One region of the Brevibacterium sp. K72 genome, then DNA from elsewhere that is predicted to be linked to it. Evidence: predicted binding sites of a transcription regulator. Region 1 holds the regulator's gene; the other holds the start of a gene.

Region 1 (7,279 bases):
CCTCCGGCTCCCCGTGGTCGTAGCCGAGAAGGTGGAGGAATCCGTGGACGGTGAGGAGGAGGATCTCATCCATCGTCGAATGGCCCGCCGCTGCGGCCTGCTTCGCGGCCACGGCCGGGCAGATGATGATGTCGCCCATCTGGCCCTCGGTCGGGGCGTCGGCGCGACCCTGGCTGAGCTGGTCCATCGGGAACGACATGACGTCGGTGGGTCCCTCGAGGTCCATCCACGTGACGTGGAGTTCGGACATCGCCGCCTCGTCGACCATCGTCACCGACAGCTCCGCCCCGGGGTGCATGTGCAGGGCCTCGCCGAGGTATTCGGTCAGCGCCACGACCTCGTCGAGGTCGACCTCGTCCTCGGTCTCGTTGGCGATCTCGGTGTTCACTTCGCGTTCCCCCACAGGTCGTAGGCGTCGACGATCTTCGTCACCAGCGAATGCCGCACGACGTCCTTGCTGCCGAGCTGGCAGAAGGCGAGGTCGTCGATGTCGGCGAGGATCTTCTGGACGACCTTGAGTCCGCTCTTCGTGTTCCCGGGCAGGTCGATCTGCGAGACGTCGCCGGTGACGACCATCCGGGAGCCGAAGCCGAGCCGCGTGAGGAACATCTTCATCTGCTCGCCCGTCGTGTTCTGGGCCTCGTCGAGGACGATGAAGGCGTCATTGAGGGTGCGCCCGCGCATGTAGGCGAGCGGGGCGACCTCGATCGTGCCCGTCTCGATGAGCATCGGGATCGACTCGGGGTCGACCATGTCGTGGAGGGCGTCGTAGAGGGGGCGGACGTACGGGTCGATCTTCTCCCCCAGCGTGCCCGGAAGGAATCCGAGGCGCTCCCCGGCTTCGACGGCCGGGCGGGTGAGGATGATCCGTGAGACGTCCTTGTTCTGGAGGGCGTTGACGGCCATGGCCATCGCCAGATAGGTCTTGCCCGTGCCCGCCGGGCCGATGCCGAAGGTGATCGTGTTGTTCCGGATCGCCTTGACGTAGTCGTGCTGGCCCATCGTCTTCGGGCGGATCGACTTCCCTCGGGTCGAGAGGATGTTCGTGCCCATCACCGCCGAGGCCGCCTTGCCCTCGGAGGAGAACGAGGCGACGCGGTCGATCGTCTCCTCATCGATGCGATGGCCCGACTGGTGGAGCTTCTTCAGCTCACCGATGACGGTGACGAACGAGCTCACCTGGTCGGGATCGCCGGCGGCCTGGAGCTGGTTGCCGCGCAGGTGGAGGTCGAGTCCGGAGAAGACCCTCTCGAGCGTGCGGAGGTTCGCCTCTCCGGGGCCGAAGAACTCGACGAGGTCGATCGAGTCCGGGATGACGAGGCGGACGGTCTCCGAGGACGCCGAGTCCGCTGCGGTCGATGAATCGGTGGAGGTGTCCAGAATGGTCCTTCGTTCGTAGGTCACTCAGGCGGAGCGTCGCGCGCTCACCCGAGGTGAGGACAGGTCAGCTTCTATCGTAGTCCGGTTCGTCACCAGCGGCCCAGGGAATTCTGCGCGAGGACGAGTCCGGCCGGTCCCGCCGAGGAGGACCGGAGGACGGTGTCGCCGAGGACGACGGTGCGCGCCCCGATCCCCTGCAGGGCCTCGAGCTCGGCCTCGGTGATCCCGCCTTCGGGTCCGACGATGAGGACGATGCGCTCGGTGCTGCCCGCATCGAGGTCCCGCAGCTGCGCGGTCAGGCGGGTCGCCGCGGCTTCGTGGAGGACGAAGATCGCCTCCCCACCCGGGTCGGCTGCAGCGGAATCCCCGGTCCCCTCGCCGAGGCGGTGGGCCAGTCCCGTGCCGCGTGCGAGCTCCCCGAGGACGGGGAAGCGCGAGCGCCGCGACTGGAGGGAGGCCGCGGTGAGGAGGTTCTCCCATTTCGCGGCCATCTTCGCGGCCTTCTTCGCCGGCCAGTCGGCGATCGAGCGTTCGGCCGCCCATGGGATGACCTCGTCGACGCCGATCTCGGTGGCCGCCTCGATCGCCTGGAGGTCGCGGTCGCCCTTCGCAAGCGCCTGGACGAGGACGAGCCGAGGTCCGTGCTCGGGAGTCCGGGTGACCTCGGTGACGTCGAGGACGAGTGCAGTCGCCGAGGCGGTGCTCACGGTTCCGCGGGCGCGGACCCCGTGCCCGTCGACGACGTCGATCTCCTCGCCGGGGCCGATCCGGCGCACGCGCACGGCGTGCCCGGCGACGTCCTCACCGAGCGTGAGCGCGGAACCGGCGACCGCCTCGGCGGCCTGCGGGGAATGGAAGACCGGGAGGCTCACCGACCGGCGAACTTCTCACGCATGCGGGAGAACATGCCGCGGTTCTCGGTCGTGATCTGCGCGCGCGGTGTCTCCTCGCCGCGGACCGTCGCGAGTCGGGCGAGCAGCTCCCGCTGTTCGTCGTCGAGCCTGTCGGGCGTGGTGACCTCGACGGTGATGAGGAGGTCCCCGCGGGTCTCGGTCCGCAGGCGGGTCGCGCCGAGGCCCGGAAGCCTGACGACCGTGCCCGACTGAGTGCCGGGTTCGATGTCGAGGTCCTGGGTGCCGTCGAAGGTCTCGAACGGGATGCGGGCGCCGAGCGCCGCCGCGGTCATGGGCACCGAGACGGCAGCGCGGAGGTTGTCGCCGTCGCGGCGGAAGACCTCATGGCGGGTGACCATGACCTCGACGAAGAGGTCACCGGCGGGACCGCCGCCAGGGCCGACCTCGCCCTGGGCGGAGAGCTGGATGCGCGTGCCGTCGGAGACTCCGGCGGGGATGCGGATCTTCATCGTCCGCTGCTTGCGCACGCGTCCGTCGCCCTGGCAGTTGAGGCAGGGGTGCGGGATGACGGTGCCGAAGCCGTGGCACTGGTTGCACGTCTGGTTCGTCACCATCTGACCGAGCAGGGTGCGGGTCATCCGCTGGATGCTGCCGGAGCCGTGGCACAGCGAGCACGTCTCGATCGAGGTGCCGTCCTGGGTGCCGGCGCCGCTGCACGTCTCGCACACGACCGCAGTGGTGACGTCGAGGTCGACGGTGCCGCCGAAGGCCGCGGTGCGCAGATCGATGTTGACGCCGACGAGGGCGTCCTTGCCGCGCTGGGTGCGCGGGATCGGACCACCGGCGGAGCCGCCCCCGCCGCCGAAGAAGGTCTCGAAGATGTCGCCGAAGCCGCCGAAGCCGCCGGCAGGGAAGCCCTGACCGTTCTCGCCGCCGCCCATGTCGTAGTTGCGGCGCTTCTGCGGATCGGAGAGGACCTCGTAGGCGAGTGAGATCGACTTGAATTCCTCGTCGTAGCCGGGGTTGACGTCGGGGTGGTACTTCCGGGCCAGCTTGAGGTACGACTTCTTGATCTCAGCCGCCGAAGCGTCCTTGGACACTCCGAGTGTTTCGTAGTGATCGGCCACTGAAACTTCTCTCTCCCTGATGGTGATCGTGGTGTGTGGAACTGTCTGTCAGGTGGGACTGTCTGGGGCGACGGGCGCTGCGCCCGCCGGTGAGGCCTCGCCTATCCCCGTTCGAGGGCGGAGGACACGTATTTGGCGACGGCGCGCACGGCCGAGATCGTCGTCGGATAGTCCATGCGGGTCGGACCGAGCACGGCGAGGCGGGCCGAGGATCCTGCCACATGACCATATTCGGCGGCGACGACGGATGTCGAGCTGAAGGACTCGTGAGTGTTCTCACGGCCGATGCGGACACTGATCTCGGCGTGGTCCTCGGCCATCGAGGTGAGCAGCTTGAGGAGGACGACCTGCTCTTCGAAGGCTTCGAGGATCGGGGCCATCTGCTCGCCGAACTCCTTGCCCGAGCGGGCGAGGTTCGCGGTGCCGGCCATGATGATCCGCTCTTCGCGGGTCGCGGCGACAAGATCGATGACGGCGTCGCGGAGGCGGGCGAACGTCGCCTCTCCCCCTGGGACTTCGGCCATGCCCTCGGCAGGGGCGTGATCCGACTCCGCCGCTCCGGCGGCCTCGCCGAGGTCGATGCGTGAGAGCTTCCGGCCGGCGAACTCGGCGTTGATCCGCTCACGGATGCGGGCGAGATCCTCCTCATCGACCGCCTCGGCGAGGCCGACGATCTTCTGCTCGACCTGGCCCGCGTCGGTGATGAGGACGACGAGGATCCGGCCGGCGGCGAGACCGACGACCTCGATGTGCTTGACCCTGGCCTGCGAGACCATGGGGTACTGGATGAGCGCGACCTGGTGGGTGAGCCCGGCGAGCAGGCGGACCGTGCGGTCGAGCATCCCGTCGAGGTCGGATTCGCTTTCGACGAGCTGGATGATCGCGCGGCGCTCGGCGGCGCTGAGCGGTTTGAACTCGTCGATGCGGTCGACGAACATGCGGTAGCCGAGGTCGGTGGGGATGCGCCCCGCCGAGGTGTGCGGCTGGGCGATGTATCCCTCGGCCTCGAGCTGAGCCATGTCGTTGCGGATCGTCGCGGGCGACACCCCGAGGGTGTGCCGCTGCACGATCGCCTTCGACCCCACGGGTTCGTTCGTGGCCACGAAGTCTTCGACGATCGCACGGAGCACCTGCGCGCGCCTGCTGTCGTTCATCCGACTCCTCCCGGAATTTGGCACTCGAATAGTCCGAGTGCCAATTCTACGCCTCTTCTCCGGTGAATTCACTTTCCGCCGCCCCACCCGCGGGTCAGCGCGGATCGGCCCTGCGCATTCACTACGCTGGTGGGCTGTGAATGCCTTTGATCGCTATGGTTCGGACGTGCTCTCCGGTTCGTCGCCGTCCTCGCACCGGCCCAAGAAGTCCCGCCCCGTCGAGGTCGGCCTCGGCATGGTGCTCGAAGACGCGATGAGCGGTTTCGTCGGCGCCGTCGTCGGTGCCGAGAAGACGACGGGCGGCGTCGTCGTCAAACTCGAGGACCGCCGCGGCGCTGTCCGGTCATTTCCGCTCGGCCCCGGCTTCCTCCTCGAGGGCGAGCCTGTCGACCTTCGCCTGCCCAAGCGCAAGCCGGCTGCCCCCGGTCGTACAGCCTCGGGCTCACGTGCCGTGGTCGGCGCGAAGGCGCGGGTGGCCAGGGGGTCGCGGATCTGGGCCGAGGGCAAGCACGACGCCGAGCTCGTCGAGAAGATCTGGGGCGACGACCTGCGGATCGAAGGCGTCGTCGTCGAACCCCTCGGCGGACTCGACGACGTCGCCGACAAGCTCGCCGAGTTCGGCCCGGACCGGCAGCATCGGGTCGGGATCCTCGCCGACCATCTCGTCTCCGGGACGAAGGAGTCGAAGATCGCCGAGGCGGTCCGCTCCGATCCGCGCTACCGCGACGTCGTCCACATCATCGGCCACCCGTACGTCGACATCTGGCAGGCGGTCAAGCCGCACGTCGTCGGCATCGCCGCATGGCCGACCGTCCCGCGCGGAGAGGACTGGAAGACGGGGATACTGCGCCGCATCGGCTGGCCGCACGCCGATCACAAGGACGTCGCCGCCGGATGGGTGCGGATCCTCAGGTCCGTGAGCACGATCGCCGATGTCGAGCCGACGCTCTCGGGCCGGGTCGAGGAGCTCATCGACTTCGTCACCGTGGACTGAGGGGTCTGAGTTCGCTGCGGGGCTGCGTGGACTGAGGTCGCTGCGGGGACTGAGGTCGCTGCGGTTTCGACTCCGAGGCAGTCGCAAGGGCCCGGCTCCGAGGCAGTTGTGACGAACTTGGAACGCCGCTCCCACCCTTCGGCTGGGGCCGCTGGTCTAGGGTGGAAGTGCAGAAGCTTCTCGAAAGGACCCTCATGTCGAACTCCCCGCAGCCTCCGAACGGAGAGCCGAACCAGTCGCGTCCGATGCCTCCGAACTACACCCAGGCGTCCGGACCCCAGCAGCCCTACAGCCAGCAGCCGCAGCAGAACTCCGGTTCGCAGCAGCAGTACGACTCCCAGCAGAACTCCGGTTCGCAGCAGGGCTACGGTCAGCAGGGTTATGGCTCCCAGCAGAACCAGTATGGCAGCCAGCCGCAGAGCTACGGCGGCCAGCAGCAGCACGGTTCCCAGCAGAACTACGGCGCTCAGCAGTACGGCTCGCAGCAGGGCTATGGCCAGCAGTACGGCGGCCAGCAGAACTACGGCGGCCAGCAGTACGGCGTCCAGCCCGCGATGCACGCCAACCCCGCGATGTTCGACTCCGCCAACCTGCCCGAGTCCGCGTACGGTCCGGGCTCCGAGCGCTTCTGGAACGCCACCGACTCCGAGCGGACCACCGCGCTGTGGACGAACATCGGGTCGCTCTTCGTCGGCTTCCTCCCGCTCATCATGTTCCTCGTGAAGAAGGACGAGTCGCCCTTCGTCCGCGACTACGCCCGCCAGGGCACGAACGCGTGGATCACGAACATGATCGCCACGTTCGCCGCCTCGATCGTCCTCGGCATCATCGGCACCATCCTCGCGTTCGTGACGATGGGCTTCGGATTCCTCATCGTCTACTTCGCGTTCCTCATCCCGCTCGTCTACGCGGTCATCTACATCATCGCCGCCGTGGCTGCGAACAAGGGCGAGGGCTACAAGTTCCCGCTGACGATCAACTTCATCAAGTGATCAGCTGCGGCCATTGAGCCGCCGACTCTCGGACCCGCCGTCTGCGCATCTGCGCAGGCGGCGGTCCTGTTTCGGCTCACCGTGAGAATCGCCTGTTCCGGCGGTGGACGAACCACGCCGACGAACGCGGGAGGAAGGCGAAGACAAGACTGGCCGTCGCGAAGATCTGAAACCCTGCGGTGAGAACCGGACTGAACGGAGTGAGGACGAAGAGTGAGGCGACGAGAGCGATGAGCGCCACCCATTTGGCGTGACCGCGCCCCACGAGCACTCTCCACGCATAGATGCAGAACGCCGCGATGACCACGAGCCCCACAATGATGCCGAAGGCGACGAGGGCGTCCGCCAGGCCCGTTGAGATGTCGGCAGCGGCGTTGACCGGTTCGACGCCGGTCGTGTCCCCGATGCCGCGCAGCATCCAGCCGAACGACCTCAGTGTGCGTCCACCGGTGACTGCCATCGAGATGATCGCGAGGACGATGAACAACGGCGCGATGAGCCCGAGGACAGCAGCGGTGCGGATCTCCCACGGCCGACTCGGGCGGCCGTGCCCCTCGCCGGGAAGTCGACTCGAGACCGCATACATGTCCCTGCCGTGACGCCATGCGGTCGTCGAGGCCGCCGCAGTCGTGTGTGCCGCGGCGCGTCCTTTCGCTGCCGCCGCCCGTGAAGCGCTTCCCGCCGCCGCGCGTCCCCGCTTCCAGAGGTCGGACCGTTGCACGGACTCAGCAGCCGTCGCCGCTGCGCCCACGGCATCTCTGCCCAGACGCCTGAGGTC
Region 2 (7,279 bases), 820 kb from region 1:
GTCGGATGACGTTCGATGTTCTTCGCAGCCAGACGGGCACTCGACCCGCGGGCAAGGGTGCGGCCGATGCGCGACTGCAGCGGCGGAACGAACCAGGCGTTGCCGATCACGAAGCCGAGGAAGGAGACTGCCCCGCCCAGCGTCGCGATGAGCAGACCCAGCGGAGTCTTCACGCCGATGCTGAGGACGGCGCCGCCAGCGAGCAGAACCACTCCGATGGCCACGAGCACGATCGCGCTCACCAGCGACTTCCTCGACCCGCCTGAGTCCTCCGGACTGCGCTCGACGGACTGGGACGTCGCTTCGATGGGCGAGATCGTCGAGATCCGCCGCGCACCCGAATAGGCCGCACCCCACGTGACCAGAACGGTGAGGATCGCCGGCAGGAAGGTCGTCCACGAGAGGACTCCGGCCTCGGCGGTGATCTCATCCCCGAGGAGGAGCAGCACACCGAATGCCAGTCCTGTCGATGCGACGAAGGCGGCCAGAGCACTGGGAACAGCGACGAGGAGGCCCTCCAATCCGGCCGCCCGGCGAAGGCGCTTCGCCGAGGCGCCGATGAGCCGCAGCAGAGCGAGCTGGCGGCTGCGACCGGCAATGATGATGCTGAACGTGTTGGAGATCACGATGGAGGAGACGAACAGCGCGATGACGAAGAACGTCAGTCCGACGAGGGTGATGAGGAGCTGTGCGGTGTCGGAGCCCGAAATGAGGGCGGACGAGTTCATCCATGCGGTGAGGATCCCGATGCCCTGGACGATGGCCGTGCCGAACAGGGAGGCGACGAAGACGACGAGGAAGCTCGGAATGAACTGCCGAGGGTTCGACCGGATCTCGTTGAGGGGGTTCACAGGGTCTCCCCCGCGGAGAGGTCTTCGAGTCCGAGCATCGTCTGAGCGACGCGTTCGGCGGAGATGTCGTCGACGAGTTCGGTGACGGGACGCCCGTCGGCGAGGAAGACCACCCGATCGGCCGCTGCTGCGACGACAGGATCGTGGGTGACGAGGACGATCGTCTGTCCGAGGTCCCGCACCGCGTCGGCCATGATGTCCATGACCTCGCGACCCGACCGTGCATCGAGATTGCCCGTCGGCTCGTCGGCGAAGAGGATATCCGGTCGTGTCGCCAATGCACGGGCGATCGCGACCCGCTGCTGCTGTCCGCCCGAGACCTCTCCCGGCCGGTGGTCGAGCCGGGATCGGATGCCGAGGCGATCGACGAGGTGGTCGATCCATGCCAGCTCGTCGGCCGTGGGCTTCCTGTCGTCGAGTTCGAACGGCAGAAGGATGTTGTCTCGCACGGTCAGTGAGGGGATGAGATTGAACGCTTGGAACACGAAGCCGATCCGGCGTCGACGCAGTGCCGTGAGATCGTCGTCGGTGAGGTCGGTGAGTTCACGGTCGCCGATGACGACGTGCCCCGAGCTCGGCCGGTCGAGTCCGGCGAGGATGTGCATGAGGGTCGACTTGCCCGACCCGGATGGGCCCATGATCGCGGTGAGTCGTGCGGGAGCGACCTCGAGGGTGACGTCGCGCAGAGCGGCGACTGCCACCTCGGTGGTGTCATAGCGCTTGGACACATTGATGAGCCGAGCGATCGGGGATGAGTACTGTGACGGCACGTTGCACCTGTCTGTTCTGCGCGGGTCTGGTCAAGGACGCGCTTCGGTGGGGTTGACGCCTCCCAGCCTAGGAACGATGATTCGGCGGCACACTGCGGTTCTCCGACCGGAGAGCGGGACCAACCCGGCCTTCGTCTTAGGGCAAACCCGAACGCACGAAGGGCCCGGACCGAATCGGTCCGGGCCCTTCGTCAGGCGACAGCTGCGGCTGAGCGTTCAGGCTGAGCGCTCAGCGCGGTCGGAGGTCAGTCCTCGTCCTCGTCGTCCTTCTTCTCCACGACCAGGGTCTCGGTGGTGAGCACCAGGGCCGCGATCGACGCTGCGTTGCGCAGAGCCGAACGGGTGACCTTGACCGGGTCGATGATGCCTGCGGAGATGAGGTCGCCGTAGGAGTCGGTGGCGGCGTTGTATCCCTGGCCGGACTCGAGGTCCTGGACCTTGGACACGACGACGTAGCCGTCCTGACCGGCGTTCTCGGCGATCCAGCGCAGCGGCTGGACGATTCCGCGCTTGACGATCTCCACGCCCGTGGCACCGTCGTAGTCGAGGCCGAAGTCCTTGCCGTCGAGGACCTTGGCGGCGTGGATGAGAGCCGAACCGCCGCCGGCGACGACGCCCTCCTCGATGGCAGCACGGGTCGCGGACACAGCGTCTTCGACGCGGTGCTTGCGCTCCTTGAGCTCCACCTCGGTGGCGGCGCCGACCTTGATGACGGCGACACCGCCGGAGAGCTTGGCCAAGCGCTCCTGCAGCTTCTCGCGGTCCCAGTCGGAGTCGGTGTTCTCGATCTCGGAGCGGATCTGGGCCACACGCCCGGCCACAGCGTCATCGGCACCGGCACCATCGACGATGGTGGTGGTGTCCTTGGTGACGGTGATCGTGCGGGCATTGCCGAGCTCGTCCAGGGTGACCTGGTCGAGCTTCATGCCCATGTCCGGGGTGACGACCTGGCCGCCGGTGAGGACGGCGAGGTCCTCGAGGATGGCCTTGCGGCGGTCACCGAATCCGGGAGCCTTGACCGCGCAGACGTTGAGGATGCCGCGCAGCTTGTTGACCACCAGCGTCGACAGTGCCTCGCCCTCGATGTCCTCGGCGATGATGAACAGCGGCTTGCCGGCCTGCTGAACCTTCTCGAGGACGGGCAGGAGCTCCTGGATGTTGGAGATCTTGCCCTGGTTGATGAGGATGAGCGCATCGCCCAGGATGGCTTCCTGGCGGTCGGCGTCGGTGACGAAGTGCGGGGACAGGTAGCCCTTGTCGAACTGCATGCCCTCGGTGATCTCCAGCTCCACATCGGAGGCCTGGGACTCGTCGATGGTGATGACGCCGTCCTTGCCGACCTTCTCGAAGGCATCGGCGATGAGTGCGCCGATCTCCTCGGACTGGGCGGACAGACCGGCCACGTGGGCGATCTCCTCGGAGCCGGCGACATCGCGGGAGATGGAGCCGAGCTCGTCGGAGACGGCCTCGACGGCGGTCTCGATGCCGCGCTTGAGGGCACCGGGAGCGGCGCCCGCGGCGACGTTGCGCAGACCCTCGTTGACGAAGGCCTGGGCGAGGACGGTCGCAGTGGTGGTTCCGTCACCGGCGATGTCGTTGGTCTTGGTGGCGACTTCCTTGGCCAGCTGTGCGCCGAGGTTCTCGTAGGGATCGTCGAGCTCGACCTCACGCGCGATGGTCACGCCATCGTTGGTGATCGTGGGTGCGCCCCACTTCTTGTCGAGAACGACGTTGCGGCCGCGGGGTCCGAGCGTCACCTTGACGGTGTCAGCGAGAGTGTTGACACCCTTTTCGAGTGAACGACGGGCCTCGTCGTTGAATTCCAGATTCTTAGGCATTCGTCCTCCTGTCTTGAGAGTCGTTCAGGGGATTCAGCCGATGACGGCGAGCACGTCGCGGGCCGAGAGGACGAGGTACTCCTCGCCGGCGTACTTGACCTCGGTGCCGCCGTACTTCGAGTAGATGACCTTGTCGCCGACAGCGACGTCGACGGGAACGCGGTTGCCGTTGTCAGCAACGCGGCCGGGGCCCACTGCGACGACTTCGCCTTCCTGCGGCTTCTCCTTGGCAGTGTCGGGGATGACCAGACCGCTGGCAGTGGTCTGCTCGGCTTCGACCTGACGGATGACGATCCGATCTTCGAGTGGCTTGATGGAGACCGACATATCGGGCTCTCTCCCTTCGCTGGGTTCGATACTGGTGGAGTCAGACGGCGGCGTGCGCCTGAGGAACCTCTCGTCGTCGCGGGTGCCGAGGAGTTCGACCGTCCGATGAAACTGGCACTCACTGAGTGTCAGTGCTAATGCGACTCTATGACTCCTTTAGCACTCGGTCAACTCGAGTGCCAAGATTTCGCGGGGCTCTCGGGGAAAGCTCAGCCTCGGGGTGCGCGGACCGCCACCTCGGCGGCCCGCACCCCCGCCTCGGCGGCCAGGGCACGCTACCGCAGGGCCACGGCCCGAGCACCGCTACCTCGGCGGGACGCGCAAGCCCATGAATGCGCGAGAGGGACCCCGGACGGATCCGGAGTCCCTCATCGGTGCGCTCATCTCGGCTGCGACCGCGGACGGTCGGCTGGTGCCGGCGCTCGGTCAGCGCCGCAGCGCTGAGCTCAGGCGCAGGCCCACTGTCCCCAGCCGGCCTTGGCCTGGAGCTTCTTCGCACGGTCGAACTGCTCGCGCGGGCTGGCGTCGATCGGGTTGCCCGAACCGCCCACGCTGCGCCACGTGGCGAGCTTGAACTGGAAGAGGCCGAAGTGGGCGTTGTTCTGCTTGTTCACGGCGCGCGGGTTGAAGTTCGACTCGCACTTGGCGACCTGGTACCACTTGGAGCCGGGTCCGCCGAGCATCGCCTTGATCTCCTCGGTCGTCATCGAACCGCCGCCACCGGAGCTCGAGCCGCCGTCGTCGGAGCCTCCGCCGGAGCCGCTTCCGCTGTCATCGGATCCCGAGCCGGAGCCCGAGCCCGAGTCGTTCGAGGAGGGCTTCTCCTTCTTCTTCGTGCCCTCGACGACGACCTTGGCCTTCGGTTCGGAGAGGACCTTTTCGCCCTTCTTCTCCTTCTCGACCTCTTCGCCGTTGACGATCTTGACCTGGTACTCGACTTCCTTCTGCCCGGCCTTGCCCTTCTCCTCGACCTTCGTCTCACCGACGAAGAGGGAGTCCGACTTCTTCTTCTCGACCTTGGGCTCGATGTCCTGCTTCTCCTTGACGGTCTTGTTCTCCACCCGGTTGACGGTGAGGACCTGACCGTCGGTGACGGATGCGCTCATCGGCACGGAGAGGTAGTCGTCCTTGTCGAGCTTGATGTCGGCTTCCTTGAGGGCGGCGCCGGCGGTGTCGACGGGCGCGGTGACCTTGTGGTCCTTACCGTCGGCGACGACGGTGAGCGCCTTCGCGGTGGTGACGTCGATGCTCGTCTCGCCGTCGACCTTGAGCTTGTCGGTGGCTTCGGCGCTGAGCTCGGCATCCTTGGCTTCGACGCCGAGGTCGGCGAGAGCCTGCCCGACGGTGTTCGCGTTCGTCCACTCGTCGGTCTTCTTGCCGTCGACGGTGAGCGCGACGTCCTTGGCGGTGTTGACCGTGACCGTCATATCGCGGTCGATCTTCGTGTTCACACCCGGCTTGACCTCATCGCGCTTCTCGAGCTCGATGTTCTGGCTGTCGAGGATCTCACCGACGGTTCCCCCGAAGGTGCGGATCTCTTCGGCCTTGCCGTTCACCTCGAGGGTGACGGGCTTGTTCATGGTGAGCACGGCACCGGTGCCACCGACGAGTCCGGTGATGACGACCGCCTGTGCGGCGATCTGCACCTTGCGGTTCTTGAGAAAATCAATCACAGAAATATCCCCGAGCAGAGTTGATCAGCTGTTTGCGACTCATCCACTGTAACCGATTCGTTACATCGCTTGCAAAAGATTACGAAACCGTAACAGGAATCTCTCAGACTCCCGGATTTCCGGGGTTCACAGCAGTCGGCATCCGTCCAGGTCAGACGTCATCCACGGCACGACCGACGACCGTGATGTGACGTCCATAACGACCGTGATCTTGGCCCTCACCCTCGCCGAGGCGGGGGCTCAGTCCCAGCTGCCGAGCGCGGTCTCCGCGTTCGCCCACACCGCCTCGGCGAGGTCACCGGCGTCCATCTCCCGCACCTCGGCGAGCATCCTGGCCGTGATCGGGGTGAGGTAGGGGCCGCCGGGCTTGCCGCGGTAGGGATGAGGGGTGAGGAAGGGGGCGTCGGTCTCAGTGAGGAGGAGCTCGAGCGGGGCGCTCGCGGCGGCCCGGCGCAGCTCATCGGCGTTCTTGAACGTGATGTTGCCGGCAAACGACATGAAGTAGCCGTGCTCGGCGCATTCGCGGGCCATCGCCTCGTCGCCGGAGAAGCAGTGGAAGATCGTCACCTCGGGCGCCCCCTCCTCGCGGAGGATGCGCAGGACGTCGGCATGGGCCTCACGATCGTGGATCTGCAGGGCCCGGCCGGTCCGCTTGGCGATCTCGATATGCGCCCGGAACGACCGCTGCTGCTCGGCGATGCCGTCCTCACCGGTGCGGAAGTAGTCGAGGCCGGTCTCCCCGACCACGCGCATCCGGTCCTCACTCGTCACAAGCGTCTCGATCTCGGTGAGCGCATCGTCGAGGAGGCCGCGCTCTGCCAGCCGCGGGGCCTCGTTCGGATGGAGCGCCGCTCCCCCGAGCATCCAGGTCCGCCCGGTGACAGGCGGTGTCGGCACCCGGGCGGCGACGGCAGGGTCGACGTTCGCCGCGGCGGCCAGGGCCGCATTCCCCTGTCCTGCGTACTGGGAGGCGACGAGCGCGGTCGTCCAGCGGGCGGCGGGCAGGTCGCAGCCGATCTGGACGATCCGGCGCACTCCGGCCGCCTCGGCGGTGTCGAAGAAGAAGTCGAGATCGGGGAACTCCTCGTCATCGGACGGGGTGACCTCCGGGGAGGGTTCGCCGGCACCGAGCGGCAGGCGCACGCCCGTGCCGATGTCGAGGTGGGTGTGGGTGTCGACGATCGGGTGGGGCAGCGGTTCGGGCACCGGCGGGTACGTTCCGGCAGCGCGCGAGGCCATTACTCCGTCTCCTCCACGAACTTCGGGAACACCGGTTCGGGCTTGGGTAGCGGGGTGCCGGGCACGAGCGGGAAGTCGATGGCCGCGAACGAGCGGGGGTCGACGTCGGCGGCCGACACCCCGCCCTCGGCGGTCTCAGCGGCGGCCGGGGCGATGCCGGCACCGGCGAATCCCGCTCCGGCGGCGACGCCGACGGCGGCACTCGCGGTCACGGTGTCCATCACCTCGGCACCGGTGCCGGTCTCGATCGCGGTGGGCAGAACCTTCGCGCCCGCCTCGGCGGACCCTTCGGCGACGCCGAGGAGGTCGAGGATCCTCCCTGCGGATTCGGGCATGACGGGCTGGATGAGGATCGAGACGATGCGCACGACCTCGATCGTCACCCAGAGGACGGTGGCCATGCGCTCGGGGTCGGTCTTCTTCAGCTTCCAGGGCTCCTGCGCGGAGAAGTAGCGGTTGGCTTCGCTGAGGACCTTCCAGCACGCGTCGACGTAGAGGTGGAGGCTCTGGGTGTCGACGTGCCGGCGGGCGGTCTCGAGGGTGCCGCGGGCGAGGGAGAGCAGGGACTCGTCCGCCTCGGT

The links. The regulator HrcA, encoded in region 1, represses chaperone genes, less so after heat shock. The targets are predictions, from matches to a motif close to TTNGCACTCGNNNNNNNCGAGTGCNAA.
Region 2: groES (co-chaperone GroES) is a predicted target of HrcA. The motif match lies at 3,943-3,969, and genes of this name have one in related genera.

What each region holds. Positions count from the first base shown of each region.
Region 1 covers NZ_CP191582.1:3,116,996-3,124,274, forward strand. The annotation lists gene ybeY (rRNA maturation RNase YbeY) at 1-388, opposite strand, end outside; gene ACQ1RG_RS14130 (PhoH family protein) at 385-1,404, opposite strand; gene ACQ1RG_RS14135 (16S rRNA (uracil(1498)-N(3))-methyltransferase) at 1,470-2,252, opposite strand; gene dnaJ (molecular chaperone DnaJ) at 2,249-3,361, opposite strand; gene hrcA (heat-inducible transcriptional repressor HrcA) at 3,463-4,515, opposite strand; gene ACQ1RG_RS14150 (DUF3097 domain-containing protein) at 4,652-5,509, shown strand; gene ACQ1RG_RS14155 (DUF4870 domain-containing protein) at 5,704-6,501, shown strand; gene ACQ1RG_RS14160 (hypothetical protein) at 6,578-7,222, opposite strand.
Region 2 covers NZ_CP191582.1:126,490-133,768, forward strand. The annotation lists gene ACQ1RG_RS00620 (FtsX-like permease family protein) at 1-851, opposite strand, end outside; gene ACQ1RG_RS00625 (ABC transporter ATP-binding protein) at 848-1,621, opposite strand; gene groL (chaperonin GroEL) at 1,867-3,459, opposite strand; gene groES (co-chaperone GroES) at 3,493-3,786, opposite strand; gene ACQ1RG_RS00640 (resuscitation-promoting factor) at 4,233-5,459, opposite strand; gene ACQ1RG_RS00645 (TatD family hydrolase) at 5,700-6,698, opposite strand; gene metG (methionine--tRNA ligase) at 6,698-7,279, opposite strand, start outside.